Regions from separate parts of the Janthinobacterium sp. genome, predicted to be linked through region 1. Evidence: predicted binding sites of a transcription regulator. Region 1 holds the regulator's gene; each other region holds the start of a gene.
The links. Region 1 encodes FNR, which switches genes on or off when oxygen is low (the NO sensors DNR and NnrR bind a similar motif). Its sites were predicted from a motif close to TTGATNNNNATCAA; they were not measured.
Positions count from the first base shown of each region.

Region 2: the regulator FNR is predicted to act here: its motif matches at 5,194-5,207, upstream of RTQ46_RS13305 (OmpW family outer membrane protein).
Region 3: the regulator FNR is predicted to act here: its motif matches at 4,188-4,201, upstream of paaA (1,2-phenylacetyl-CoA epoxidase subunit PaaA).
Region 4: the regulator FNR is predicted to act here: its motif matches at 1,931-1,944, upstream of RTQ46_RS09415 (PAS domain-containing methyl-accepting chemotaxis protein).

Region 1 is NZ_DAMAGB010000009.1:59,087-66,603, reverse strand. It holds gene ccoN (cytochrome-c oxidase, cbb3-type subunit I) at 1-369, shown strand, start outside; gene ccoO (cytochrome-c oxidase, cbb3-type subunit II) at 385-999, shown strand; gene RTQ46_RS08695 (cbb3-type cytochrome c oxidase subunit 3) at 1,001-1,201, shown strand; gene ccoP (cytochrome-c oxidase, cbb3-type subunit III) at 1,194-2,120, shown strand; gene ccoG (cytochrome c oxidase accessory protein CcoG) at 2,125-3,516, shown strand; gene RTQ46_RS08680 (FixH family protein) at 3,681-4,205, shown strand; gene fnr (fumarate/nitrate reduction transcriptional regulator Fnr) at 4,206-4,964, opposite strand; gene RTQ46_RS08670 (response regulator) at 5,167-7,517, shown strand, end outside.
Region 2 is NZ_DAMAGB010000020.1:52,695-60,211, forward strand. It holds gene RTQ46_RS13275 (cytochrome c) at 1-359, opposite strand, end outside; gene RTQ46_RS13280 (Na+/H+ antiporter) at 551-2,218, shown strand; gene RTQ46_RS13285 (gluconokinase) at 2,221-2,748, shown strand; gene RTQ46_RS13290 (DUF3144 domain-containing protein) at 2,818-3,135, shown strand; gene RTQ46_RS13295 (gamma carbonic anhydrase family protein) at 3,225-3,767, opposite strand; gene RTQ46_RS13300 (hypothetical protein) at 3,876-4,388, opposite strand; gene RTQ46_RS13305 (OmpW family outer membrane protein) at 4,516-5,127, opposite strand; gene fur (ferric iron uptake transcriptional regulator) at 5,373-5,810, shown strand; gene RTQ46_RS13315 (MerR family transcriptional regulator) at 5,866-6,222, shown strand; gene RTQ46_RS13320 (NAD(P)H-dependent oxidoreductase) at 6,271-6,852, shown strand; gene RTQ46_RS13325 (SpoIIE family protein phosphatase) at 7,031-7,517, shown strand, end outside.
Region 3 is NZ_DAMAGB010000003.1:19,973-27,489, forward strand. It holds gene paaG (2-(1,2-epoxy-1,2-dihydrophenyl)acetyl-CoA isomerase PaaG) at 1-335, opposite strand, end outside; gene paaE (1,2-phenylacetyl-CoA epoxidase subunit PaaE) at 387-1,466, opposite strand; gene paaD (1,2-phenylacetyl-CoA epoxidase subunit PaaD) at 1,503-2,030, opposite strand; gene paaC (1,2-phenylacetyl-CoA epoxidase subunit PaaC) at 2,030-2,782, opposite strand; gene paaB (1,2-phenylacetyl-CoA epoxidase subunit PaaB) at 2,797-3,081, opposite strand; gene paaA (1,2-phenylacetyl-CoA epoxidase subunit PaaA) at 3,115-4,104, opposite strand; gene paaX (phenylacetic acid degradation operon negative regulatory protein PaaX) at 4,339-5,268, shown strand; gene RTQ46_RS03110 (hypothetical protein) at 5,288-5,542, opposite strand; gene RTQ46_RS03115 (M14-type cytosolic carboxypeptidase) at 5,684-6,808, shown strand; gene pmbA (metalloprotease PmbA) at 6,946-7,517, opposite strand, start outside.
Region 4 is NZ_DAMAGB010000011.1:573-8,089, forward strand. It holds gene RTQ46_RS09410 (3-hydroxyacyl-CoA dehydrogenase NAD-binding domain-containing protein) at 1-1,561, opposite strand, end outside; gene RTQ46_RS09415 (PAS domain-containing methyl-accepting chemotaxis protein) at 2,127-3,824, shown strand; gene RTQ46_RS09420 (protein-glutamate O-methyltransferase CheR) at 3,838-4,662, shown strand; gene RTQ46_RS09425 (chemotaxis protein CheD) at 4,663-5,223, shown strand; gene RTQ46_RS09430 (chemotaxis protein CheW) at 5,210-6,712, shown strand; gene RTQ46_RS09435 (3-(methylthio)propionyl-CoA ligase) at 6,839-7,517, opposite strand, start outside.

The sequences.
Region 1 (7,517 bases):
TTCATCACCATGGGCTCGATCTACTACCTGCTGCCACGCGTGGCCGGCCAGACGAAGATGTACAGCACGCGCCTGGTCGACGTGCACTTCTGGGTCGCCACCATCGGCATCGTGCTGTATATCGCCGCGATGTGGATTGCCGGCGTGATGCAGGGCCTGATGTGGCGTGCGGTCAACCCGGACGGCACCCTGACCTACACCTTCGTCGAAGGCGTGAAAGCCACCTATCCGTACTACGTGGTGCGCGCCGCCGGCGGCCTGCTGTACCTGACCGGCATGTGCGTCATGGGCTACAACACCTACATGACCCTGCGCGGCACCAAGGTGCCTGTCGCACGCATCCCGGAACTGAACGCGGCGCACGCCTGATAGGAGCAAAAGCAAATGAAATTCTCACATGCATGGATTGAAAGAAACCCCTGGCTGCTGATCGGCCTGGTCACCCTGGTGATCAGCGTCGGCGGCGCCGTCGAGATCGTGCCGCTGTTCTTCCAGAAGAGCACCACGGAACCGATCGCCGGCCTGAAACCGTACTCGCCGCTGCGCCTGGCCGGCCGCGACATTTATGTGCGCGAAGGCTGCTACAACTGCCACTCGCAGATGGTGCGTCCGCTGCGCGCGGAAACCGAACGCTATGGCCACTATTCGGTGGCCGGCGAGTTCGTCTACGACCGTCCGTTCCAGTGGGGTTCCAAGCGTACCGGTCCCGACCTGGCCCGCGTCGGCGCCCGCTACAGCGACGAATGGCACCGCACCCACCTGAACAACCCGCGCGACGTGGTGCCGGAATCGAACATGCCGGCCTACCCATGGCTGGCAAAAACCAAGCTGGTGCCGGAAGACATCGTGCCCAAGCTGCGCGCGCTGCAGCGTCTGGGCGATCCGTACAGCGACGAAGAAGTCAAGGCCGCTCCGGAACAGCTGAAGGACAAGACGGAAGAAGACGCCCTGGTCGCCTATCTGCAGGGCCTGGGCACATTAATCAAAACGAGGAATTAGCATGGCAATCGAGAATCTGTTCGACAGCGCCAGCAGCGTCATGACGGTGGTTTCCTTTACGACGTTCGTGGGCATCCTGTGGTGGACCTTCCGCCGCAGCAATAGCGACTTCGACGCGGCGGCACGCCTGCCGTTCGCCGACGAGGCGCTCGACCATCCGGCGCAAGCCGCAGCAGCTCAAGAGGAGCGCAAACATGGCTGACTTTACCAGTGGTTTCTGGAACCTCTTCATCATCGTGCTGACACTGCTGGGCATCATCGGCTGCGGCATTTTGCTGTACTCGCAGTCGAAAGTGACGGTGCTGCCGGGCGCGCCGGCCGACGGCACCACCGGCCACGTGTGGGACGAGGACCTGAAGGAACTCAACACGCCGATGCCGCGCTGGTGGATGTGGCTGTTCTACATCACCATCGTGTTCGCGCTGGCCTATCTGTTCCTGTATCCGGGCCTGGGCAATTACGCCGGCAAGCTGGGCTGGAAATCGTCGGGCCAGTACGAGCAGGAACTGAAAAAGGCGGAAGCCGAATACGGTCCGCTGTTCGACAAGTACCTGAAGCAGGACCTGAAAACGGTGGCCGCCGATCCGCAGGCGAACGCCATCGGCCAGCGCCTGTTCCTGACCTACTGCGCGCAGTGCCATGGTTCGGACGCGCGCGGCAACAAGGGTTTCCCGAACCTGACCGACAAGGACTGGCTGTATGGCGGCAACCCCGACATCATCAAGACCACCATCATGCATGGCCGTAACGGCATCATGATCCCGATGGGCGCCGCTCTCGGTTCGGAGCAGGATATCGAGAACGTGGCCCACTACGTGCTGAGCCTGTCGGGCTCGACTTCGGACCCCGTCAAATCGGTGCTGGGCAAGTCGAAATTCGGCGCCTGCATGGCCTGCCATGGCGCCGACGCCAAGGGCAACCAGCAGCTTGGCGCACCGAACCTGACCGACAAGATCTGGCTGTATGGCGGCAGCGCCGACACCATCATGGAAACCATCCGCAAGGGCCGCAACAACACCATGCCCGCGTTCGGCGACTTCCTTGGCGAGTCGAAAGTGCACGTGCTGTCGGCGTATATCTGGAGCCTGTCCAACCCCCAGCCTGCGGTCCCTGTGAAGTGATGTGATGGAACCCCAAGTCATCAAGATGTATGCGGCCCGCGAGCAGATCTACCCTCGCGAGGCCAAAGGGCGCTATGCAACCTGGCGCTGGGTGTGCGTCTGGCTCACCCAGCTGGCGTTCTACGGCTTGCCGTGGCTCAACTGGAACGGCAGGCAAGCCCTGCTGTTCGACCTGACCACGCGCAAGTTCTACATTTTCGGCGTCGTGCTGTGGCCGCAGGATTTCATCTATCTGGCGGCCCTGCTGATCATCGCAGCCTACCTGCTGTTCCTGGTCACGGCGATAGCCGGGCGGGTCTGGTGCGGCTTTTCCTGTCCTCAAACCGTCTACACCGAAATCTTCCTGTGGGTCGAACGCAAGATCGAAGGCACGCGCAGCGCGCGCATGGCGCTCGACCGGCAGGGCCCTTCGGTGCGCAAGACCGCCAAGAAGGTGGCCAAGCACCTGGCGTGGGGCGCGATCGCGCTGTGGACGGGGTTTACCTTTGTCGGCTACTTCACGCCGATCCAGGACCTGGTGCAGGAAGTGCGCACCTTTGACTTCGGCCCGTGGGAATGGTTCTGGATCCTGTTCTACAGCCTGGCCACTTACGGCAACGCGGGCTGGCTGCGCGAACAGGTATGCAAATACATGTGTCCGTATGCGCGCTTCCAGAGCGCGATGTTCGACCAGGACACCCTGATCATCACCTACGATGAAAAACGCGGCGAGCCGCGCGGTGCGCTGAACAAGAAGGCGGCCAAGGAAGGGACGGAAAAAACCCTGGGCGACTGCATCGACTGCACCCTGTGCGTGCAGGTCTGTCCGACCGGCATCGACATCCGCAACGGCCTGCAGTATGAATGCATCGGCTGCGCCGCCTGCGTCGACGCCTGCAACAGCGTGATGGACAAGGTCGAGCGTCCACGCGGCCTGATCCGCTACAGCACCGACCATGCGATGGAGAACAACTTCAGCGCGAAGCAGATCCGCCAGCGGGCCATGCGTCCGCGCGTGCTGATCTATACCTCGATCCTGGCGCTGATCGTGATTGCCGTCTGTACTTCGCTGTTCCTGCGCACGCCGCTGAAGATGGACGTGATCCGCGACCGCGGTTCGATGGGCCGCGAAGTGGAAGACGGCATGATCGAAAACGTCTACCGTCTGCAGATCATGAACACCTCGGAACAGCGCCAGCACTTCAAGATTGCGGTCTCTGGCCTGCCCGGCTTGACCTTGCTGACGCGCGACGAAGTGACCTTGCAGCCCACCGAAACGCTGGGCTGGCCGGTGCGCCTGCGCGTGCCGCACGGCGTGGGCGAGAAGGGCTCGAACAAGATCCAGATCGAGCTGCAGTCGCTCGACGAGCCGTCCCTGCATGTGCGCGAAAGCGCGGTATTCATTGTGCCGAGGTGATGTCGATGTTCGGGGTCGGACCCTGTGGGTCCGACCCTGGCATTGCGCCGTTGGGGTACAAAAAAATTGTGCGTCAAATTAACGTTAGTTTTAACCCGGAAGCAAGAGCTGGGGTCAGACGGGGACGCCGAGTCCCACAGGGTCTGACCTTCAAGGAGATCCAAATGTCCAAAACCGCCAAACTGCAACCTCCCGCCGATCCCTGGTACAAGCACCGCTGGCCGTGGCTGCTGATGATCGGCCCCGGCCTGTCTGTCGTGGTCGGCAGCTTCATGGGCTATATCGCCTTCACGCAACCCGATGCGCTGGTAGTGGGCGACTACTACAAGCAGGGCAAGGCGATCAACCAGGACCTGCGCCGCGATACGGTCGCCAGCGACCTGGCGATGGATACCAGCCTGGCCTACGACGTGGCGCAATCGCGCCTGACCGGCGCCGTGCACAGCTTCGGCAAGCCCTACCTGCAGCCGTTGCAGCTGCACCTGGCGCATGCCACCCTGCCTGAAAAAGACATCCGCCTGATGGTGCAGCCCGATGCCGACGGCAATTTTTCCGTCTCGCTGCCGATGCTCGAACGCAGCCGCTGGCAGGTGCTGGTGGAAGACAACAAACGGGTCTGGCGCCTGTCGGGCATCTGGACCTGGCCGGCCCAGCGCAGCATTGCCTTGCGCGCCGACAGCGAGCTCTGATTATTTGCAGACGTCGGTGCCGGCCGTAATCGCTTTCAGCTTGGCCGGCTGCAGGATCTCGATCTCGCGGTTCGACACGCGCAGCCAGCCTTCCTTCTTGAATTTCGACAGCAGGCGGCTGACGCTTTCGATGGTCAGGCCCAGATAGTTGCCGATTTCCTCGCGCGACATGCGCAGCTGGAAGTTGCTGCCCGAATAGCCACGCGCTTCGTAACGCGACGCCAGGTTGACGATAAAGGCGGCGAAGCGCTGCGTGGCCTGCATATTACCGAGCAACAGCATCACGCTTTGCTCGCGCGTGATTTCCTGGCTCATCATGCGGTGGAAATGGCGCAGCAGGGTCGGCATATTGCCCAGCAATTGCTCCAGGCTGGAAAACGGGATCTCGCACACTTCGCTGTCTTCCAGCGCCACCGCATTGCAATGATGGCGGTCGGCGCTGATGGCGTCCATGCCCAGCAGTTCGCCGGCCATCTGGAAACCCGTCACCTGTTCTTCGCCGCCCGGATTGATCTGGTAGGTCTTGAAGTGGCCGAGACGGATCGCATACAGGTTCTGGAACGAATCGCCGATGCGGAACAGCGAGGCGCCGCGCGCCACCTTGCGGCGCCGTCCGATGATCTGGTCGAGGCGATCCATGTCGCCCACATCGAGTCCCATCGGCAAACACAACTGGTGCATGCTGCAGGTGGCGCAGCGCGCACGCAACGCTTCCACGTTCACGGTGGGCAGGGTTGGGGTCAATAGCGCTTGTATCATGGTGAGTACCTTTAAGAAAATACAACAACAAGTTTACTGTATCCGCCGGGCCCGTGTGCCAATTTCGGCGAAATGCGGCCAATGAATGACTTTCTTCATGTATTTCCATTGCATCAGCACCACAAGCCCGCGCTTGCCAAGTTGACCTATTGATAGGAGAATTCCTCAGAGCATCTATGCCGCTTGCCATGCAAAGGAAATTATGAAGCCACTCGGCATCAAAGCAAAAGTCGCGCTGGCGACCAGCCTGACCTCGGTCGCCATGATCGCCCTGGTGACCCTGGTACAAGTGCAGCGCATGCGCGACGACTTCACCAAAGTATTGTTAAGCCAGCAAACGGCCATGATCGACCGCACGGCCGAAGAACTCGACGACAAGCTCGGCATGCTGCTCGACGTGATCACCGAAACGGCGCGCCGCCAGCCGGCCGCGCTGATGGAGCAACCGGCGCAACTGCGCGACTACTACACCCAGCGCGCCATGCTGGCCCTGTTCGACGACGTGCTGGTGCTAGATGCACACGGCAAGGTGGTCAGCGACGTGCCCGAAGTGCCGGGGCGCAGCGGCATCGAGGTGGCCGACCGCGAGTATTTCCAGACCGTCATGCGCACGCGCCAGCCGATGATCACCGAGCCGCTGCTGGGCAAGACCAGCGGCCTGCCGATCGTGCAGATGGTGGCGCCCGTGCTGGGCAAGGACGGCGAGGTGGCCGGCATCATCATCGGCGTGCTGCGCCTGTACAAGGATAACCTGCTGGGCGACCTGCGCCATGCCAAGGTGGGCAAGAACGGATATTACTTCATCCTGACCCAGGGCAAGGTGCCGCTGTATGTGCTGCACCCGGACCCGGCCAAGCTGCTGCAGCCGCGCGCGCCCAACGCCAATCCCACCACCAGCGCGCTGATCGCCCGCGGTGGCGAAGGCAGCATGGTCAGCAGCAACAGCCGCGGCGTGAAGGCCGTCAACAGTTTCAAGCGCCTGAAATCGGTCAACTGGCTGCTGGCAGCCTCCTTGCCCATCGACGATGCGTTCGAGCCGTTCGACGGCGTGCTGTACCGCCTGGTGCTGTGGAGCGCCTGCGCCTCGCTGCTGGCGGCGCTGGTGCTGGGCTGGGTGACGGTGCGCCTGCTGTCGCCGCTGGTGCGCCTGCGCAACACCCTGCTGGCGCTGCGCAACAACGGCCAGCGCTTCACGCCGCTGCCGGTAGAGCAGCGCGACGAGATCGGCGAACTGACGGCGGCCTTCAACAGCCTGATGAGCGAGCGCGACCGCCTGCAGCACGAAGTCGAGGCGCGTGCGGCCGAGCTGGAACAGGAACGCGACCGCGCCGAAGCGGCCAACCGCGCGAAAAGCGATTTCGTCGCCAACATGAGCCATGAAATCCGCACGCCGCTGAACGCCGTGCTGGGCATGGTGTATTTGCTCGGCAATACCAAGCTCGATACGGAACAGCGCAAATACCTGACCATGGTGCGCGTGGCCGGCCAATCGCTGCTGGGCATCCTCAACGACGTGCTCGACTTTTCCAAGATCGAGGCGCGCCGCATGGACCTGTCGCCGGTCGAATTCGACCTCGACGAAGTGATGAACACGCTGGCCACCACCATGACCATGAACGCCGGCGAAAAGGAGCTGGAGCTGGCCATCGCGGTCGATGCGGACGTGCCGCGCCGCCTCGTCGGCGACGCCCAGCGGCTGCAGCAGATCCTGGTCAACCTGGCCGGCAACGCCATCAAATTTACCGCCAGCGGCGAAGTGGTGGTGGCGGTCGGCCTGGCCCAGCAAACCGCCGACCAGGCCTGGCTGCGCTTCGAAGTGCGCGACACCGGCATCGGCATGACGCCGCAGCAGCAGGAACAATTGTTTACCGCCTTTTCGCAGGGCGATCAAAGCATCACGCGCCGTTTCGGCGGTACCGGCCTGGGCCTGGCAATCAGCAAGCACCTGATCCACATGATGGGTGGCGATATCGCTGTCGCCAGCAGCGAAGGCAAGGGCAGCCGCTTCTGGTTCAGCGTGCCGTTCGAGGCGCTGGCGCAGCCGAACGAAGAGCGGCGCAAGCCGGCGCTGGGCCAGTTGCGTTTGCTGGTGGCCGACGACAACCGCACCACGCGCGAACTGATCGTGAAACTGATCGAAGCCTGGGGCTGGGCCGCCGACGAAGTCGATTCTGGCTTTGCCGCCATCGAGCTGTACCGCGAGCGCCTGGAGCAGCAGCAGCCGTACGACGTGGTGCTGGCCGACTGGCATATGCCGGTGATGGACGGCCTGGCCACGGCCAAGGCGATCCGCCATGCGGCCACCGGCCAGCGCCAGCCCATCGTGGTGATGGTCAACGCGTTTGCCCGCAACCACCTGGAAGAAATCTCGAGCGCGGCCGAAGCGGACGTGGTGCTGATGAAGCCGATCACGGGTTCGAGCCTGTTCGACGCGCTGCACCAGGCCCTGAATGCCAAGCAGGACGGCGAGCAGCATATCGCGCTGCAGCAGGCCGGCACCGAACTGGCCGGCGTGCATTTCCTGCTGGTGGAAGACAATCATTTGAACCAGGC
Region 2 (7,517 bases), on a different contig from region 1:
TGCTCGCCGTTGCGGCCCACGCCCTCGCGCATGGCACGCTGGAAAGCCGGCAGCGACCAGCGGCCGATGCCGGTCTGCGGATCGGGCGTCAGGTTGGTGGCGTGGATGGTGCCGAACGGCGTGGCCAGGCCGCGGCCGCCCGCATAGTCGGCGCCGCCCTTGACCGTATGGCAGGCGGCGCAATTGCCCATGCCGGCCAGGATGCGGCCCTGTTCGATAGCCTGGGCGAAAAAGGACGCGGGCGGCGGCGGGTTGACGGGCGCAAGCGCGGGACGCCAGTAATACGCATACGCGGCGCCGGCAGCGACAAGGACGAGGCCCAGCAGAATCAGCAGGCCGATACAGATTTTCTTGAACAAAAAGAGTCTTTCAGTGAATAAAATAAAGCCAACAGCAAGATATTGAATGCCGGAATTTTACGCGGATTGCGACTTGTTGTATGTAAGCAAAGTTACCTAGCGCGGCCCAGCGTCATCAAGCGCACGGCGGCATGCGGGCGCGGCGTCTTATAATCGTCTTTTCAGCACGCCGCCGGCCCTTTTCCCTACACATGCATACCGTTACCATCATTCTCGTCCTGGTCCTGACCGTCGTCCTGTGCGGCTTTATCGCCCGCTCGCGCTGGGTCAAGCTGCCGCTGCCCCTGATCCAGATCGCCGGCGGCACGGGCCTGGCCCTGTTCGGCCTGCAAGTGCCGCTCGATCCCGACATCTTCTTTTTATTGTTCATTCCGCCGCTGCTGTTCCTCGATGGCTGGCGCATACCCAAAGGCGCGTTTTTTTCCGACGCGCGCTCCATCCTGATGCTGGCCATCGGCCTGGTGCTGTTTACGGTGCTGGGCATGGGCTTCTTTATCGACTGGCTGATCCCCACGGTGCCGCTGGCGGTCGCCTTTGCGCTGGGCGCCATCCTGTCGCCGACCGATCCGGTGGCCGTGTCGGCGATTGCGGCCGGCAACCCGATCCCGCCGCGCCTGATGCATATCCTCGAAGGCGAGTCGCTGCTGAACGATGCGTCCGGGCTGGTGTGCTTCACGTTTGCCGTCGGCGCCATGATGACGGGCGGCTTTTCGATCGGCGCGGCGTCCCTGAGCTTTCTGCAGGAAGCCGGTGGCGGCATCCTGATCGGCCTGGCGATTTCCTGGGGCGTGGGCCTGGCCAACAAATGGCTGGTCAGCAAGGTCGGCGAAGAGCCGGGCCTGCAGATCCTGATCAGCATCTTGATTCCGTTTGCCGCCTATCTGGGCGCCGAGCAGATCCACGGCTCGGGCATCCTGGCCGCCGCCACCGCCGGCGTGTCCATGCATTACGCCGACCTGATCGGCCGCCCGCTGGCCGCCACGCGCACCCAGCGCAAGGCCGTGTGGGATACGGTGCAGCTGGTCTTGAATGGCGTGATCTTCGTGATGCTCGGTGCGCAGCTGCCGACCACCATCGCCAGCCTGCAGGCGGCCTCGGCCGAAGTGGGCGCCGGCAGCGCCTGGAAGCTGCCGCTGTACGTGGTGGCCATCACCGTCGGCCTGACCTTCATGCGTTTTATCTGGGTCGCCATTTCGATGAAGCTGACGCTGTTCAAGCAGCAAAAAAAAGCCGACAAGGCGAACCAGGGTTCGGACGCGAAAGACAACGTATCGCTGGCGCGTCCCAGCCTGCGCCTGCTGCTGGTGGCCTCGTTTGCCGGCGTGCGCGGCGCGCTGACGCTGGCCGGCATCCTGACCTTGCCCCTGTTCCTGCCCGACGGCACCCGCTTTCCTGCGCGCGACCTGGTGATCTTCCTGGCCATGGGCGTGATTCTGCTGTCACTGATACTGGCCAGCGTCACCTTGCCGCTGTTGACCAAGGGCCTGGTGTTCGCGCCGCCGGCGCGCCGTTCCAGCGAAGAGCGCAATGCCCGCTCGGCCGCCGCCGAAGCGGCCGTGGCGCGGCTGGAAAAAGTGTGTTCCGGCATTGGCACCGATGGCAAGGAGCAGGTCGTCACGGAAGCGGCGAATCGCCTGATCGAAGCCTACCGGCGCCGCATGGCATACGGTGAAAGCAGCAACGACGAGGCGGCCCGCATGCAGGAACTGGCCAAGGCCGAACGTTCGCTGCGCCTCGAAGCGTTGAACGCCGAGCGCGACGAGCTGTTCCGCCGCCGTATTTCCGGCGAGCTCGATGACGCCATTCACCTGCGCCTGCTGCGCGAGATCGACCTGCTGGAAGCGACGCTGGAGGAATGACGATGGCTGACTCACCCTCGATCAACAACCGTGGCGCCGCCGTGCGTTGGGTCGTGATGGGCGTGTCGGGCTGCGGCAAGAGCGCCGTCGGCAGCCGCCTGGCCGCGCGCTTGCAGGTCGACTATATCGAGGGCGACGCGCTGCACCCTGCGCAAAACGTGGCGAAGATGGCGGCCGGCCAGCCGCTCGACGATGCTGACCGCGCCGGCTGGCTGGCGGCCCTGCGCGACCGTATCGCCCAGGCTGTCAGCGAAAGCCGCGGCCTGGTGGTGTCGTGTTCGGCGCTCAAGCGCAGTTACCGCGACCTGTTGCGCGAGGGCGATCCGGCCCTGCGCTTTGCCCACCTGGACGGTCCGCGCGCCGTGCTGGAGCAGCGCGTGGCCAACCGCCCTTCGCACTTCATGCCGGCCAGCCTGCTCGACAGCCAGCTGGCCACGCTGCAGCCCTTGCAGGCGGACGAAGCGGGCCTGGTGCTCGACATCCGCCAGCCGGTCACGGCACTGGTGCAGCAGATCGTGGACGCCGCCTGAGGCCGCGTATCTGGCTGGACAGTGGCCGGTGCCCTGTGTAGACTGGCGCGCACTTTGATAAGGAATTCCATGAACGCACCGACCACCAAACCCACATTGGGCCCCGAATTCTGGGAACGCGCCGACCAGGTCATCGCCCTGGCCAACCAGCAATGCATGCACAGTCCCGCCAACGAAGTGGCGACCTCGCTGCTGTACGCCGCGGCCCGCTTCAATGCCTTCCTGGTGGCCAGCAAGACCAATGACGTCAGCAAGATGCAGCAGGAAAAAGACGATGCCGTCGCTTTTTTCACGGAGCAGTACAAGCGCATGCTGACCGATAACTTCAACGACTATATTGCCAACTTCGACAAGTACACGCAGCCAGGTGCCGCACCGAAGGGCTGATGCCTGCTCGCCGGCTCTCATGCCGGCCGGCGGTTTCCTGCCCCAAGCCCGCCGTGCCCGGACTTGCGCCAGCTGGACGATGAGCCGCCTCAGGCGTCGTCCCTGCCCGCCAGATAATTGTTCTTCACGCGCACATAGTGCTCGGCCGAGTAGCGCAGGTAAGCAATTTCGGCATCGGTCAGTGCGCGCAGCTTGACGGCCGGGCGGCCCACGTACAAGTGGCCGCTTTCCAGCACCTTGCCGGGCGACACCAGGCTGCCCGCACCCAGCATCACGTTTTTCTCCACCACCACGTCGTCCATCACGATGCTGCCCATGCCGATCAGGCACTCGTCGCCGATGGTGCAGCCGTGCAAAATCACCGAGTGGCCGATGGTCACATATTTGCCGATGGTCAAAGGCGAGCCGTCCGGCTTGGCCGCATTCTTGTGCGACACATGACCCATGGAGAAATCCTGGATATTGCTGCCTTCGCCGATCACGATGCGGTTGACGTCGCCGCGCAGCACGCTGTTGCACCAGATCGAGCAGTCGTCGCCGATCTGCACGTCGCCGATCACTTGCGCCGTGTCGTGCAGGTACACGCGTTCACCCAGCGCGGGACGGGTATTCAGGTAGGAACTCAAAGGCATGGTGGTCTCGCTTGATCTCATGAGGTTGCATGGGCGGTTGCCCGTCGGCAGCAATTGTAGGCGCGGGTTGGCATTACAGGCAATACGCGCCGCCGGCGCAGCGCGGCGTCAGTCCCGCTCCAGCGCTGCGCCATCGACGACAATGAATTGAATCTCCACGTTCGGCATGGTGCCGGCGCCCGCTTCCAGCCCGTAGAACGCCACGCCCCCGCATCCCGGGCGCTGCGGATAATACAGCTCCTCGCCGCTGTCATAGTGGAGTTCCGTATGGCGCATCGCGCTGGCCAGCGTGTCGCCCACGCGCACCTCGCCCCACAGGCGGCCCTGATAGCCGGCGCCGACCTCGATCCGGCAGATGCGCCTGGTATCGGCATTGCAGCCCAGGCGGATGCAGTTATTGCGGAAATACAGCGATGCACCGTGCTTCGCAGCTTGCCCGTCGCGCGCTGGCGCCACGTACAGCCACCCCGGATTCGTGGCCAGCTGTGCGGCCAGGTGGCCTTGTCCCGGCTGCCAGCGGCGAAACGCACCGATCGCCGCCACCACGGCATGAAAATCGTCGCCGAGCGAAAACCCGGCGGCGCTGGCGCCGGGCACGATATCCGCATGCAAATCCATCATTTACTGCCCCCGCATCCTGTACTGCCGTGATACTACCGCGAACGCTGGCGTGCCGGGCTCACGACAGACCAAAAAAAGCCCACGCAATGGTGGGCTCGTTTCATCCGCAGAAGACGGAAGGGAGTGATCAGAAGCGGTAGCCGACACCGACGCCAAACAGATATGGATCAACTTTCACTTTGCTGACTTTGGTGCCGGCACTGAGCACATCGCTCTGGATCTGCACTTTCTTGACGTCGAAGTTCAGCGACCAGTTCTTGTCCAGTTTGTAGTCGACGCCAGCTTGCAGCGAGTAGCCCCAGCTGTCATGTTCCAGGCGCAGGCCGCCCAGTTTCACGTCCGAGATATTGGTGTAGTTGACACCGGCACCGACGTAAGGGCTGAACTGTTTTTCAGGCATGAAGTGGTATTGCAGCGACAGTGTCGGCGGCAAATGCTTGAAGGTACCGGCCTTGACGCCGTCAAGTTTGACGTCGTGTTTTTGCGGGTAGGTCAGGATCAGTTCGGCCGCGATGTTCGGCGTAAAGAAGTAGGAAATATCGACTTCCGGTATCGTTTTGTCGCTGACATGAATACGGTCGGATGCACCGACGCCACCAACGGGAGCAGATTTGTTGGCCGTATCGATTTGCACCACACGGGCGCGGACCAGCCATGGGCTTTCCTGTGCCATTGCGTTGCCGGCGAATGCGCCGATGGCGGCCAAAACGATTGCTGCTTTAGTTGCGGACTTTTTCATTCTAGTTCCCTCTTTTTTATCGTTAAGTAACGCAGCGAAGTCTAAGAGTGCGGTGCAGCAAAAACTTTGATCCACATCAAATAGTGCTGGAAGGCACAATATCGGTCCGGTTTTTCCTTGCACAGGTCAAAAAATTGCCGCACCGCCGCATGAATCATCCACAACATCGATTCAAATGAGAATAGTAATGATTATCATTTGCGATATAATATGTACTTACCTGCATCTATATAGGAATCGGAGACATGGATATATTGAGGGAACTGCGTGAATCGGGGCTGAAAGTGACGATTCCCCGCCTGCGGATTCTGCAGCTGTTTCAAGAAGGAAGCATCAAGCACCTGAGCGCGGACGATGTGTATAAACTCTTGCTGGCCGAAAAAATCGATGTGGGCCTGGCCACCATCTACCGCGTGCTGATGCAGTTTGCGGAAGCGGGCATCCTGTTTCGCCGCCACTTTGAATCGGGCCACGCCGTGTTCGAACTGAACGAAGGCCAGCACCATGACCACCTGGTCTGCACCGGCTGCGGCAAGGTCGACGAATTCGTCGACGAAGGCATCGAACAGCGCCAGCACGAGATCGCCACCGAGCGCGGTTTTGTCCTGCATGAGCATGCGCTGTCCCTGTACGGCACCTGCGCCGACTGCACGGCAAAAAAAGTGCCGGCACGCAGGATGTGAGCGCGCGGTGGATCGCTTGCGTTAAGATGCGCGGCAGTCCACCTCTGGAAAAACCATGTATATCGGCGAACTGGCGCGCCTGACGGGCGCCACCCCCAAGGCCCTGCGCCACTATGAAACGCTGGGCCTGCTGAAAGAAGTACGGCGCAGCGGTGCCTACCGCCGCTACACGCAGCAGGACCTGGCACAGGTAAAACTGATCCGCCAGGCGCAGGCGCTGGGCTTTCGCCTGGCCGAGCTGCTGCCGATACTCGCCGGCGACGACACCGACTGGGCCGCGCTGCAGCAGCAGATCGCCGCCAAGCGGGCCCAGCTTCGATCCGAGATTGCGCGCCTGCAGCAGCTCGACGCGCAGCTGGCCGGCATCGACACGGAGATCGCCGATTGCCTGCGGCGCTTGACTCTGCCGTAAGGGGCAGGCTTTAGCATGAAGGCTGATCTTTCCAAGAAAGCCGCCGTCATGAGCAAACGCATCCTGGTCATCCTTGGCCACCCCTCTTCCGACAGTTTCTGCGCCGCGCTGGCCGACGCCTATGCCGAGGCTGCCCGCCACGCCGGCCACGAGGTGCGCGAACTGCGCCTGGGCCAGCTCGATTTCGATCCGATCCTGCATCAAGGCTACCGCCAGGTGCAGCCGCTGGAAGCGGACCTCGTGGCCGCCCAGGAAGCCATCAGCCGGGCCGAACACCTGGTTTTCGCCTATCCGATCTGGTGGGGCGGCGCGCCGGCCCTGCTGAAGGGCTTTCTCGACCGCACCTTCCTGCCCGGCTATGCCTTCAAGTACCGTCCCGGCAAGGCCTTCCCGGCCCAGCTGTTGAAAGGCCGCACGGCCCAGCTGCTGGTGACGATGGATACGCCGCCGTGGTACTACCGCTGGATTTACCGCATGCCCGGCATCCACCAGCTGCGCAAGACCACGCTGGAGTTTTGCGGCATCAAGCCCGTCAAGGTGGCCAGCTTCGGCCCCATCCTGGACTCGACCGAGCAGCAGCGCGCGCGCTGGCTGGCGCAGGCGCGCACGCTGGGCAGCCGCCTGGACTGATCCACCAGCTTGCCATGCAGCCATTTTGCATACGGTTTTGGCAAGCCGGTAATCATGCTGTCATATTCGAACGCTACCATGTCGAGATTGCCTTTTTGCCAGCCGCCTTGCAGCCGTGGCAACAAAGGCGCCGATCGTCTTGTAAAGGTAGCCGCCCGTGGAGTTCAACGCCTCTCGATTGCATCTTCCCCGTTATCGCTCGTCCGTCGCGGCCGACCTGTGCATCGCCACCGAGTCGGTGCAGGCCGACGCCAACAACTTCGCCGTGCTTGAACTGTTCACCGAGCGGCGCGACATGATGAGCCTGCCCGTCACGGAACAGGACCGCCCGATCGGCCTGATCAGCCGCAATATCTTCATGTCGCAGATGTCCAAGCCCTTCTATCACGAGGTCTATGGCAAGAAGAGCTGCATCGCCTTCATGGACAAGGAGCCGCTGATCGTCGACGCGGCCATGAGCATCGAAGACCTGACTTTTCGCGCCGTCGAAGCGGGCGAAAAGGCGCTGGCCGACGGCTTCATCATCACCGAGGATGGCGCGCTGGCCGGCGTCGGCTTCGGCCTGCAGCTGATGAACGTGGTGGCCACCATGCAGGCCGAAAAAAACCGCCAGATCATGCACAGCATCGACTACGCCAGCGTGATCCAGCGCGCGCTGCTGCGCT
Region 3 (7,517 bases), on a different contig from region 1:
GCGGCCACGCCGTTGACGGCGCAGATCACCGGCATCGGCAGGGCCTTCAGGGCCAGCACCAGCGGCGCATAGTTTTTTTCCACCGATTCGCCCAGGTCCACGCCTTTCGAACCCGGTTCGACGGCGCGGTCGGACAGGTCCTGGCCGGCGCAGAAACCGCGGCCGGCACCGGTCAGCACGAACACGCGCACGGCGCTGTCGGCGTTGACCCTGGCAATCGCATCGCGCACTTCCTCGTGCATGGCCTGGGTGAAGCTGTTGAGCTTGTCCGGACGGTTCAGGGTGAGCGTGGCGATGCCCTGCTCGATGGTGAAGAGGATGTTCTGGTAGGTCATGGCGTCTCGCTTTTTTAATTGGTATCGCTGGGCGTCAGTGTGCGACCAGCGTTATTCGGCCTGGTCGAAATCGACAACCACCTTGTCGGTGACAGGAAAACTCTGGCAGCTGAGCACAAAGCCGCGCGCCACTTCGTAGTCCTCCAGTGCGTAGTTGACGTCCATCTCGACCTTGCCATCGAGGACCTTGCAGCGGCAGGTGGAGCACACGCCGCCCTTGCAGGAATAGCGCATGTCGATGCCCTGCCGCAGGCCGGCGTCGAGGATGGATTCCTTGTCCTTGTCCATCGTGAAAGTGGTGTGGTTGCCGTCCAGGATGACGGTCACTTCCGTCTCCTTGACAGCGGCCGCGTCGAGCTGGGCGCGCGGCTTGTGCGCGTTTTTCGGAATGCTGGCAGCGAACAGTTCGATCTTGATATTCTGCTTGGGCATGCCGGCCGCCTGCAGGGCGGCCGAGACGCCCAGCATCATGTCTTCCGGGCCGCAGATAAAGGCGTTGTCGTAGTCTTCGACCTTGATCCAGTGCTGCAAAAACTGCTCGCATTTTTCCTGCGTGATGCGGCCGTTGAACAGTTCGATGTCCTGCTGCTCGCGGCTCATCACGTAGACCAGGTTCAGCCGCTCCAGGTACACGTCCTTCAGGTCCGTCAGTTCTTCCTTGAAGATCACGGACGACGAGGCGCGGTTACCGTAGAACAGCGTGAAGCGGCTCAGGGGTTCCGTCAGCAGGGTGGTCTTGATGATCGACAGGATCGGCGTGATGCCGCTGCCCGAGGCGAAGGCCAGGTAGTGCTTGCGGTTGACGCAGTCGAGCGGCACGTTGAAGTGGCCCATCGGCGGCATCACTTCGATGGTAGTGCCGGCCTTCAAGGTATCGTTGGCCCAGGTGGAAAATGCGCCGCCGGGCGTGCGCTTGATCGCCACGCGCAGGGTGCCGTCCTGCACCGCCGAACAGATCGAATACGAGCGGCGCACGTCTTCGGCATTGATATTGGCGCGCAGGGTCAGGTGCTGGCCCTGCTGGAAGCGGAACTGCTGCTGCAACTCGGCCGGCACGTCGAACGTGACGGCGATGGTGTCGCGCGTTTCATTGCGCACGTGCGACACGGACAGCGGATAAAATTTACTCATGCTTCATCTCCAGTTTCTTCGGACTTCGTGCTTTTTTTAGTGGCACTTGAAGTAATCAAACGGTTCGCGGCAATCGATGCATTTGTACAGCGCCTTGCAGGGCGTGGAGCCGAACTGGCTGGTCAGCTGCGTGTGGCTGGAACCGCAGTTCGGGCAGATCACTTCCAGCTTCGGCATGGCCACGCGCTTGACGCCACCTTTCAGGCCGCTGATATCGATCACCTGCTGCTGCGGCGGGGCGATGCCATAGCCTTTCAGCTTGGCCTTGCCCTCGTCGCTCATCCAGTCCGTGGTCCAGGCGGGCGACAGCTGGTTCACCAGCGTCACCTTGCTCACGCCATGCTCGCGCAGCGCGTCCGTCACGGCATCGGCGATCACCTGCATCGCCGGGCAGCCGGAATAAGTGGGCGTGATCGTCACCACACAGGCATCTTCGCCCGTCACTTCGACGTCGCGCACGATGCCCAGGTCCACCACCGAAATGACAGGGATTTCCGGGTCCGGCACGTCGCCGAGCCAGGCCCAGACCTGCGCCGCATCGAGTGCGCCTGCCTGCGTGTTCATTACCACTCCGACCCGGGATAGGCGCGCTGCAGGAACTGCATCTCGGCCAGGATGAAACCCAGGTGTTCCGAGTGCGTGCCCTGCTTGCCGCCCTTTTGCATCCAGGCGTCCGGCGCCGGCATGGCCAGCGTGGCTTCGGCAAAGATCTCGGCCACGTGTTCCAGGAAACTGGCGCGCAGCAGTTCCGCAGGCGGCGCGATGCCGGCGGCGACCATGGCGTTGTCGACCGCGTCGTAGTTGAACATCTCGCCCGTGTACATCCACAGCGCGTCGGCGGCAGCCTGGGTTTTCCTGTGGCTTTCCGCGGTGCCGTCACCGAGGCGCACGATCAGGTCGCCGCTGCGGCGCAGGTGGTACGTGACTTCCTTGATGGATTTTTGTGCCACTTCGACGATGCGCGGGTCACTGGCCTTGGTCAGCTCGAGCAGCTGGAAGTAATGCCAGGTGTCGAAGAAGAACTGGCGCATCATGGTGTCGGCATAATTGCCGTTCGGCTGTTCGACCAGCAGGCAGTTCTTGAAATCATGGGCGTCGCGCAGATAGGCGATATCGTCCTCGTCGCGGCCCGCGCCTTCCAGTTCGCCCGCATGGCTGAACCACAGACGCGTCTGGCCCAGCAGGTCCAGCGCGACGTTGGTCAGCGCCATGTCTTCTTCCAGCGCCGGACCCTTGCCGCACAACTGCGACAGCTGCTGGCTCAGGATCAGGGCATTGTCGCCCAGGCGCAGAAGGTAATTGACTTTATCGTCCATTGCGATCGCTCCCGTCACAGGTTCTTGACTTCTTCCGGCATCGGGAAGAAGGTGGGATGGCGGTACACCTTGCTGTTCGACGGCTCGAACAGCGCGCCCTTGTCGCCGGGGCTGCTGGCGACGATATCGGCGGCGCGCACCACCCAGATGCTCACGCCTTCATTGCGGCGCGTGTAGACGTCGCGCGCATGATTGACGGCCATGGCGGCGTCGGAGGCGTGCAGGCTGCCCACATGCTTGTGCGCCAGGCCATGCTGGCTGCGGATGAAAACTTCCCACAAAGGCCATTCTTTGCTCATGATGCTGTCCCCTTACTGTTTTTATGTAGATTCTCAGGCTGCCGCTTTGACCGCGGTCTGCTTGTCGGCATAGGCGACCAGTGCATCGCGGAACCATTCGCCATCCTCGTACGCTTTCACGCGCGTCTGCAGGCGTTCGCGGTTGCACGGACCATTGCCCTTCAATACATTGTTGAACTCGGACCAGTCGATCTCGCCGAATTCATAGTGGCCGGTCTCGGCATTGAACTTCAGGTCGGGATCGGGCACGGTCAAGCCCAGGTATTCGATCTGCGGCACGGTCTGGTCGACCATGCGCTGGCGCAGTTCATCGTTCGAGAACAGCTTGATGCGCCATTGCGCCGATTGTGCGCTGTTGACGGAGGCCGCGTCGGACGGGCCGAACATCATCAGCGACGGCCACCACCAGCGGTTCAGCGCGTCCTGGGCCATGGCTTTCTGTTCGGGCGTGCCCTTGCACAGCGACATCATGATGTCGTAGCCCTGGCGCGCATGGAAAGATTCCTCCTTGCAGACGCGGATCATGGCGCGCGCATACGGACCATACGAGCAGCGGCACAGGGGGATCTGGTTGATGATGGCCGAGCCGTCGACCAGCCAGCCGATGGCGCCCATGTCGGCCCACGACAGGGTCGGATAGTTGAAGATGCTCGAATACTTGGCTTTGCCCGAGTGCAAGGCGGCCAGCAGCTCGTCGCGCGACACGCCCAGCGTTTCGGCCGCGCTGTACAGGTACAGGCCATGGCCCGCTTCATCCTGGATCTTGGCCAGCAGGATCGATTTGCGTTTCAGGGTCGGCGCGCGCGTCACCCAATTGCCTTCTGGCAATTGACCGACGATTTCCGAGTGGGCGTGCTGCGAAATCTGGCGGATCAGGGTCTTGCGGTAAGCGTCCGGCATCCAGTCCTTGGCTTCGATCTTGATGCCTTCGTCGATGCGTGCCTGGAATGCCTGCTCGTCCGCGCCCATGTCGTCGATGGAGCGAACGTTCTTGAGGCCGGTTTCAACCATTTGTGCGTACATGATGAGTCTCCCATGTCTGTGTTCTGCGCTGCTGCGCAAAGCGATCAACACATAATACGATACATAAAACTATTTGCATACACTTGATTTGAATCATTTGTAAAATCCGTATCTTATGTTCCTTTGGCAAGGGTATGATATGAAAAATAGTCCGTGCACCCGCGCGGGGCAAACGCTGCGTCAAGTAGACTGCTGCCTTTATCAAAATGACCGCTACGGCCAGACCAGGAACACATGAAGAACACCGCTTGCACCGCATGGATAGCCGATTTCCTCGCCAATGATCCGCCTCGTTCGAAGTCGCTGGTGATGACCATCTTTGGCGACGCCATCGTGCCGCGCGGCGGCGCCATCTGGCTGGGCAGCCTGATCGAGCTGCTGGCGCCGTTCGGCGTCAACGACCGGCTGCTGCGCACCAGCGTGTTCCGGCTGGCCCAGGAAGGCTGGCTCAGTTCGCAACGCGACGGACGCCGCAGCGCCTATACCATCCGTCCGGAAGCGCTGGCCCGCTTCGAGCGCGCCTACCGGCGCATCTACGCGCCGCTGGTAAAACACTGGGATGGCAGCTGGACGCTGGTGATCGGCGCGGCCGGCAATATCAATGCCAGCGAACGGGGCGCGCTGCGCAAGGAATTGCTGTGGGCAGGTTATGGACTGGTGGCGCCCGGCATCTTCGGCCATCCGGCCAGCAATGCCGATGCGCTGGAAGACATCCTGGTGCGCAACGAGGTGCAGGGCAAGCTGTATGTCTGCCACAGCACGGAGCTGCCTGGCGTGAGCGGGCGCCCGCTGCGCGAGATGGTGGCCGAATGCTGGGAATTGTCGGAAGTGATGGCCGGCTACGAAAAATTCATCGCCAGCTTCCAGCCCCTGCTGGCCATGCTGCAGGCGCAGCCGGCGATCGATGCGGAACAGGCCTTCGTGATCCGCTCACTGCTGACGCACGCGTATCGCCGGGTGCAGCTGCACGACCCGCAATTGCCGGTCGAGCTGCTGCCCGAACCGTGGCCCGGCTCGCAGGCCTACGCGCTGGCGCGCGCGCTGTACCGCATCACGTATGCGGCGGCCGAAGAGCATATCGTGGCCACCTTGCGGCGCGAGGATGAGCAGGTGCCGCAACTTGAGGCCTGGTTCTATGAACGGTTTGGCGGCCTGAATACCTGAAGGGGTTCGGTAAATATGACTACTGCTTCGACCCCACCTGCTTCGCCCCCGCCACCAGATCCTGTCCCAGCTTGTCGAGCGCATTGACCTGCAACTGCATGGTGTCGAGAATGGCATGGTTGAAGGTCAGTTCGGCCGGTGTGGTGTAGCCGGGATTGCGCAGCAGGCGCAGGAATTCCTCCAGGGTGGTGCCCTTGCCCAGGTGCGCCAGCGCGTCACTGAGGGCGCTGACTTTCTTTTCCAGTTCGCGGATATGTTTGCCGTTGTCGTCCATGATCTTCTCCCGGTAGTGGAGCTATCACGTTAGCAAAGCAATCCACACCGGGTTTGCGCCGGCACAAAGGCCCGGGCAAAACGGGTATCATCGCGCCATTGCACACGATGCAAACCCTCTTTGTTTTTACCAGGAACAATCATGACCATTAAAATCAGCCAGCAGTTCGACGCCGGCGCGATCGAGGTGCTGCGCGCCGACGATGCCCAATCCATCGAACTGAACATCCGCAAGGATTCCCACGCCGACATCACGCAATGGTTTTATTTCCGCCTGCAAGGCGCGCAGGGCGAAGCGTGCACGATCCGCTTTCTGAACGCCGGCAAGTCCGCCTACCCGGACGGCTGGAAAGACTACCAGGCCGTGGCCAGCTACGACCGCGAAACCTGGTTCCGCGTGCCGACCAGCTTTGACGGCAGCGTGATGACGATCGCACACACGCCGGAAGAAGAAAGCGTGTATTACGCCTACTTCGAGCCATATCCATGGGACCGCCACCTGGCGCTGATCGACAGCGCACAAGCCTCGCCGCTGGTGCGTTTGATCGACCTGGGCAGCACGGTGGAAGGGCGCGACATGAACCTGCTGGTGGTCGGCGACGCCGATGCCGAGAAAAAAGTCTGGGTCATCGCGCGCCAGCATCCCGGTGAAACGATGGCCGAATGGTTTGTCGAAGGCATGCTCGAAGCGCTGCTGGACCAGGCCAACCCGTTTGCCCGCCAGTGCCTGCAGGACGCCGTGTTCTACGTGGTGCCGAACATGAATCCGGACGGCTCGGTACGCGGCAACCTGCGCACCAACGCGGCCGGCGCCAACCTGAACCGCGAGTGGATGACGCCCACCATGGAGCGCAGCCCGGAAGTGTTCCTGGTCAAGCAGAAGATGCATGAAATCGGCTGCGACCTGTTCCTCGACGTGCATGGCGACGAAGGCCTGCCGTACGTGTTTGTGGCCGGCAGCGATGCGCTGGAAAACTTCACGCCGGCACAAAAAGCCGAGCAGGACCGCTTTATCGCCGACTTCAAGGTGGCCAGCCCCGACTTCCAGGACCAGCACGGCTACGAAGACGGCCCGTTCACGCCGGAAGTGCTGACCATGGGTTCGCCCCATATCACGCACGCCTTCGGCTGCCTGTCGCTGACGCTGGAACTGCCGTTCAAGGACAATGCCAACGACCCTGACCAGCAGACTGGCTGGAGCGGCGCCCGCAGCGCCGCCCTGGGTGCTGCTGTGTTGCAACCGATTTTGTCGACGCTGCGCGCTTGATAGCGGGGTCGCGGGTGTTGGGTTTTGTCGGGTTACGCTGTTCCAGCTAACCCGACCTACCCGACCTACGCGACCTGGGCCATCTGACGCAAGGCTGCCACCAGCTTTTTCGACAAGAAAATCAGGATGATGCCGTCTCAGCCGCCCGCCACCACCATGCTCTCGATCAGGATCGATCCCGTCTGCTTGGTGCCGCGGCGCAGCACGTCGGCGCCGATGGCGACGATATGGCGCAGCATGTCCTTCATGTTGCCGGCAATGGTGATCTCTTCCACCGGGTATTGAATCACGCCATTTTCCACCCAGAAGCCGGAAGCGCCGCGCGAATAGTCGCCGGTCACGTAGTTCGTGCCCTGTCCCATCAGTTCCGTTACCAGCAATCCGGTTCCCAGCTTCTTCAGCATCGCCACGAAATCATCGGTGGGCGCTGTCAGGCTGGACGTCAGGTACAGATTGTGCGAGCCGCCCGCATTGCCGGTGGTCTGCATGCCCAGCTTGCGCGCCGTATAGCTCGACAGGAAATAGCCTTGCACCACGCCATCCTTGACCACGTCGCGGCTGAAGGTCTTCACGCCTTCCTCGTCGAACGGCGCCGAACCGACGCCGCCGATCACGTGCGGGTCCTCAAAAATCTGCAGGTGATCGGGCAATACCTGCGTGCCCAGGGAATCGTTGAGGAAAGTGGATTTGCGGTACAGCGCCCCGCCCG
Region 4 (7,517 bases), on a different contig from region 1:
CCATGCGGAACGGCCCCATGGCAAAGCCGAATTTTTCCACCGCCTTGTCGACCTGCTCCGGCAGGCAGCCTTCTTCCAGCAGGAAACCGGCCTGGCGGCTGTACTGCTCGATCATGCGGTTGCCGATAAAACCGTCGCACACGCCCGAGACGACGCCGGTCTTTTTCAATTTTTTCGACAGCGCCAGCGCGCTGGCCAGCACGTCCTTGCCGGTTTCCTTGCCGCGCACGATTTCCAGCAGCTTCATCACGTTGGCCGGGCTGAAGAAGTGCGTGCCGATCACGTCCTGCGGGCGCCCGGTGAAACTGGCGATCTGGTCCAGGTCCAGGGTCGAGGTGTTCGACGCCAGGATGGCGCCCGGTTTCATCACCGCATCGAGCTGCCTGAACACCGCTTCCTTGACACCCATCTCCTCGAACACGGCCTCGACCACGATATCGGCCTGCGCCACGTCTTCGTATCGGAGCGTGCCGGTGACCAGCGCAATGCGCTGTTCGGCTTTTTCCTGCGTCAGCTTGCCGTTCTTGACGGTGTTCTCGTAGTTCTTGCGGATGGTGGCCAGGCCCTTGTCCAGCGCTTCCTGCTTCGTTTCCAGCAGGATCACGGGGATGCCGGCGTTGGCAAAATTCATGGCGATGCCGCCGCCCATGGTGCCGGCGCCCACAATTGCGGCCGAGGCGATCGCGCGCACCGGCGTGTCGGCCGGCACGTCCGGCACCTTGCTGGCCACGCGCTCGGCGAAAAAGGCGTGGCGCAAGGCTTTCGATTCAGGCGACTGCACCAGCTGCATGAACAGCTCGCGCTCGAATTTCAATCCGTCGTCGAATTTCATCGTCACGGCAGCGGCGACTGCTTCCACGCATTTCAGTGGCGCCGGGAACGGGCCGGACATGGCTTTCACGGTATTGCGTGAAAACTGCAGGAACGCTTCATGGTTCGGATAATCGACCTTGCGGTCGCGCACTTTCGGCAGCGGACGCGCATCGCCGATTCTTTCGGCAAATGCCACGGCGGCGGCCAGCAGGTCGGCGCCGGGCTGTGTGACTTCATCGAACAGCGCCGTGCCGGCCAGTTTTTCGGACGCCACCGGCGTGCCCGAGACGATCATGTTCAACGCCATTTCCAGGCCCAGCACGCGCGGCAGGCGCTGCGTGCCGCCGGCGCCGGGCAGGATGCCCAGTTTGACTTCCGGCAAGGCCATCTGCGCGCCAGGCGCGGCGACGCGGTAATTGCAGCCCAGCGCCAGCTCCAGCCCGCCGCCCATGCACACGCTATGGATGGCGGCAATCACCGGCTTGGTCGAGCTTTCCACCACATTGATCAGGGTGTGCAAAGTCGGCTCCGTGAGGGCCTTGGGGGAATTGAATTCCTTGATGTCGGCGCCGCCTGAAAAGGCCTTGCCGGCGCCCGTGATGACGATGGCCTTGATGGCGTCGTCCGCCAGCGCCTGGCGGATGCCGGCCACGGCGGCGGTACGGGTGGCCAGGCCCAGTCCGTTGACGGGTGGATTGGCGAGGGTAATCACAGCTACGGAACCGTTGACTTGATAGTCGGCGCTCATTGTCTCTTCCTTGTTGGTTTGGTGAATTCAGTTGGCGTATCTTCAGTTGGCATATCAACTTGCCAGTGCTGAAGCTTGACTATACCGCACAAAAGAACGCTCGTATTATTTTTGTCCGCCCCCTGCGCGCGGTACTGCCCGGCGTCATGGTACCCGATCGCCGCGGATGGCGGCTGCCAAGCGCCACAAAAGCAATCGGCGACTATCGAACGGATATTCATAATATTGCACGAAATACAAATATTAATACATGAGTCTGTTATTCGAAAGTATTTATCTTTGAATGAAAAATACGGGAATAGCGCCACTTTTTCCATTATTTATTGACCTTTTCTGTTTTTCTGCAGGCAACAAGGAATCATAAATTTAGTGATGAAAATCAATACACTACCGGCCATCTCATATATGGCACACTGGCTGTCATGTAATGCGGCATGCGTTTCGACATTCTCACCAATTATCACGCCATATAAGACGCGGCATATTCTCACGCTTTGTCACAATTAATGCATTAATGATGCTTTTTGATTTTCAATTAACGCCGACTCATATTGAAGGAAATATTATGGACGCAGCCAGCCATGTCAGCCATTCCCAGGATCTGGACTTACAAGCGATCAATACTGCCATCAACCGGGTGCAGGCGGTGATCGAATTCGAGCTCGACGGTACCATCCTGCACGCGAATGACAATTTTCTCCGTGTTGTCGGCTATACGCTGGACGAGGTGCAAGGCCACCATCACGCCATGTTCTGCGACCCCGACTATGTGAAGTCGCCGCAATACCGCGAATTCTGGGCCAGGCTGGCGCGCGGCGAATTCGACCAGGGCGAGTACAAGCGCATCGCCAAGGATGGCCACGAGGTATGGATCAGTGCCTCGTACAACCCGATCTTCGACGCCGACGGCAAGCCCTATAAGGTCATCAAGTTCGCCACCGATGTGACCTCCAGCAAGATGCGCAATGCCGAATACGAAGGCAAGGTCAGCGCGATCGGCAAGGCGCAGGCGGTGGTGGAATTCGACGTCAACGGCAATGTGCTCGACGCCAATCCGAATTTCCTCGAAGTGATGGGTTATGAACTGGCCGATATCAAGGGCGAACATCACCGCATCTTCTGCGAGGCGGACTATGCCAACAGTCTCGACTATAAAAAATTCTGGCAAAAGCTCAATCGCGGCGAATTCGACAGCGGCCGCTACAAACGCATCGGCAACGATGGCAAGGTGGTGTGGATACAGGCAACCTACAATCCCATCCTCGACCTGAATGGCAAGCCGTACAAGGTGGTCAAGTTTGCCATCGACATTACCGACCAGGTGAAACTGGAAGCGAGCATCCACGACAAATCGCGGGACGAAAGCCGCAAGGTCAAGACCCTGCTCGAATCGGTGGCGCGCGCGGCGCAGGGTGACCTGACCTGCACCATCGTGCAGGAAGGCGACGAGCCGATCGACCTGCTGGCGGGCGGCATCGGCAAGATGATCGTCGACCTGCGCGGCGTGATCGCCAATGTGGTCACCGCCGCCGGCGGCTTTGCCGATTCCTCGCACGCGATCGCCGAACGGGCTACCGGCGTGGCGGTCGGCACGCAGGCGCTGGGCGCCACCGTCGAGCAGATGAACGCCTCGATCGACGGCCTGACGTATTCCATCAATTCGATCGCCGAAAACGTGTCCAGCGCCGACTACCTGGCGCGCACCACGCAGCAGGAAGCCGAAGCGGGCGCGCGCGCGGTGGCGAAATCGATCGAGGCGATGGACCTGATCAACCGCTCGTCGGAAGATATCGGCGAGATCGTCAAGGTCATCAGCGAGATCGCCAACCAGACCAATATGCTGGCCTTTAACGCGGCCATCGAGGCGGCGCGCGCCGGCGAACATGGACTGGGCTTCTCGGTGGTGGCCGACGAAGTGCGCAAACTGGCCGAGCGCTCGTCGCAGGCCACCAAGGAAATCTCCAAGCTGATCAACGAGTCGGTCAAGCGCGTGACCACCGGCAGCGAGATTTCGCGCCAGGCCAGCGATGCCTTCGACAAGATTGTCTCGGGCGTAGGCAAGACCACCCTGGCCATCTCGGACATCTCGAAGGCGGCCAACGAACAGCTGCTGACGGCGCGCGAAGTGTCGACCGCGATCCAGTACATTGCCGAGGAAACGGAAAAGTCGGCGGCCAATGTCGACAGCATCGCCCGTTCGACCGACGCGCTGAACGACCGCGCCGGCAACCTGAACCAGACCGTCTCCGGTTTCGTGGTCTAGGAGCAGCTTGACGATGAGCCATGCCGCCACCCTGACGCCCGAAGTCCTTGCCAGCCTGATCGCCATGGTGCGCGAGCATACGGGCATCGCCATGACGCCGCGCAAGAGCATCCTGCTCGAACGGCGTCTGCAGCCGCGCCTGCAGGCACTGTCGCTGCACAGCTACCAGGCCTACCTGGACCGCGTCAGCAGCGACCGCTCGGAAGTGGCGCATTTCATCGACCTGGTGACTACCAACGACACGCTGTTCTTCCGCACGCCACAGGTGTGGGCGTATTTCCGCGAGCGCTACCTGCCCGGCTGGGCGCGCCAGCATCCGGGCGCCTGCCTGAAAGTCTGGTCGGCGGCGGCGGCCAGCGGCGAGGAGCTGTATTCGATCGCCATGGTGTGCGAGGAATTCAGGGTGCTGCAGCCGTCCTTCCGCTACCAGATCTTTGCCAGCGATATTTCGCAGCAGATCTTGAACGCGGCGCGCGCCGGCCAGTACAGCGGCCGTTCGGTCGAACGCATCGGCCTGTCGCACCCGGAATTGCTGCGCAAGTATTTTTCGCCGTCGCCGCAGGGCGTGCAGGTCAATGACATCCTGCGGCAGAACGTCAGCTTCGCGCTGCACAACCTGCTCGAACCGCTGCGCCCGGCCCAGCAGTTCGATCTGGTGTTCCTGCGCAATGTGCTGATTTATTTCGATGCCGAGCACCAGGAAACGGTACTGCGCCAGGCGCGCCACAGCCTCAAGGACGAAGGCCGGCTGATCCTGGGCGAATCGGAAACGATTGCCCGCCTCGGTACCGGCTATCAATTCGAGTTCCCCATGATTTACAAGACAGGCGAGGCGTAAATGAATGCAACGATGGCTGCAACGCTGCACACGGAATTGTGGGACACGCCCCTGAAACAGGTAGGCATGGGCCAGCTGCGCGTGGGTGCGCATGACGACCAGCTGCAGGCCCTGCTCGGCTCGTGCATCGGCATCGGCTTTATCTGGAAAAAGGGCGACCGCTGCGGCCTCGCGCATTGCCTGCTGCCGGAGGCGCCGGGACCGGACGCCAGCATGGGAGCGCGCTATGTGAGCCAGGCCGTGCCGGCGCTGCTGCGGCTGATGGGCGCGCGCGTGGCCGACTATCCCGACATCGACGTGGTGCTGGCGGGCGGCGCCAGCATGTTTGGCGGGCGCAGCACCCGCCTGCAGGTGGGCCGGCAGAATGTCGAGGCGGCACGCAAATACCTGGAGCGCTGCGGCCTGCATGTGAGCTTTTGCGCGCTGGGCGGCAGCAACGGCCGCCAGTTGTTGATCGATTGCGCCGACCACAGCTTTGCCATCACCGACGTGGCCGCCTCCGGCAACCGGCCGGGCCGGGCCGTCAATCCCTATGCCGGAGTCCAGCATGCACATGCATGAAGCCAGTGCCGTGGCCAGTGAGCCGGCAAGTGCACCTGAACTGTTCGGCTCGTTCTATCTGGGCGGCGACGAGTTCGCCCTGCCCGCCAGCTGCATCCGCGAGGTGGTCAACTATCCGGCGAAGATGACGGTATTGCCGCTGTCGCCCGCCTATCTGGAAGGCATGTTTACCTTGCGCGGCAGCGTGATTCCGGTGGTCAACCTGGGCCGGCTGTTCCGCCCCGGGGCGCCCGCCGCCGCTGCCACCGACAAGGTCGCCATTCTCGACTTCCAGCAGGTGCTGGTCGGCATCGTGTTCCAGGACACGGGCGAGATCATGCGCGTGCAGCCGTCGCAGCGTTCGAGCCTGCAATACGCGGCCGGCGACGCGCATGCCGTGATTGCCGGCACCATCTTGCAGGACGACGGCGCGCGCCTGCTGCAGATCCTCGATCCGCACGCCCTGGTCCGCATCGAAAACGTACCGCACGTGCTGGCGCGCCAGGCCGCCACCGGCAAGCACAGCGCGCGGCTGCTGGCGCAGGGCGAGCGGCGCCAGTGCGTGAGCTTTCACGCGGCCGGTTCCGCGTTTGCGTTCGACATGGCCGCGATCCAGGAAATCATCCGCGTGCCCGAGCTGCACAGCTCGATCCTGAATAGCGAACTGTGCCTGGGCCGCATGCATTTTCGCGGCAGCCAGGTGGCGGTGGTCGATTTTGCCGCCCTGCTGCAGGCGCCGGGCCGTGCTGCGGGCAGCTCGCCGGACCAGCGCGTGATCGTGGTGCGCCTCGACGACGCCACCGTGGGCTTCCTGGTCGACTCGGTCGACAGCATCGTCCATTATTTTGCCGACGAAGTGCTGCCGATCCCGCTGTTGAGCCGTGCGCGCGCGGCCATGTTTGCAGGCTGCATCACGAAGGACGGCGTGGGCGACGTGATCGTGCTCGACCACCGCGAAATCCTGTCGAACGCGGAAATCGTCGAGATGCAGCAGGGCCATGCCCGCTTGTATCCGGCCGAGGAAGCGGCCAAGGCAGCGGTGCGCAAGGCGCAGCGCCAGGTGTATATCACGTTTACGGTGGAAAACCCGTTTGCGGTCGAAATCAAACAGGTGCGCGAAATCATCGACATGGGCGGCGCGATCACCAGGCCGCCGGGCATGCCAAGCTACCTGCGCGGCATACTGAATCTGCGCCAGCAGATGATCAGCATCGTCGACCTGCGCCAGCTGTACGCGATGCCGCCGCTGGCGGACGAAAGCAATGCCAGGATCCTGATCATCGAGCGGGGCGAGGAGCGCTACGGCTTCCTGGTCGATGCGGTCAACAATATCATGACGATTTCCGACAGCCAGCGCTTTTCCGCGCCGCAGCTGATCCGCACCGGCAGCCACAACGACCTGCGCAGCGAGATGGAAGAGATGATCGATATCGGCACCAGCGAAAAACGGCAGACGCTGAGCGTGTTCCGCTGCGACCGGTTGCTGGATAAATTGGGGCAGGCGGCTTGATGGCATGGCCAACAATGTTGTCGGATTACGGGCGTTCGCGCCTCGGCGGCCCGCTAATCCGACCTGCCCGGCACGTCGGCGACACGCAGGTCGGGTTAGCCCGCAGGGCGTAACCCGACACCGCCACTACCCAAGCGTGTGCCCCTTGAACTGCTCCCGCAGCTTGTTCTTCTGGATCTTGCCGGTCGCCCCCATCGGCAGCGCATCGACAAACAGGACGTCGTCCGGCGTCCACCATTTGGCGATCTTGCCGTCAAAGAACTGCAGCAACTCGGCGCGCGTCACCGTCATGCCGGGCCGCTGCACCACCACCAGCACCGGGCGCTCGTCCCATTTCGGGTGGAACAGGCCGATGCAGGCCGCCTGCAACACGGCCGGGTGCGCCATGGCCAGGTTTTCCAGGTCAATGGTGCCGATCCACTCGCCGCCCGACTTGATCACGTCCTTGCTGCGGTCGGTGATCTGCATGTAGCCGTCCGCGTCGATGGTGGCCACGTCGCCGGTCGGAAACCAGCCGTCCTGCAAGATATCGCCGCCCTCGTTCTTGTAATACGAGGCAATGATCCACGGCCCCTTGACCAGCAGGTGGCCGTAGCTGCTGCCATCCCATGGCAGCTCCTTGCCGTCGTCGTCGACGATCTTCATGTCCACGCCGTAGATCGCATGGCCCTGCTTTTGCAGGATCTTGCGCTGCGCCTCCTTCGGCAAGTCGAGGTGTCTGGCCTGCAGGCCGCCGGTAGTGCCCAACGGCGACATTTCCGTCATGCCCCAGGCATGGATCACTTCCACGCCGAACCGGTCGATC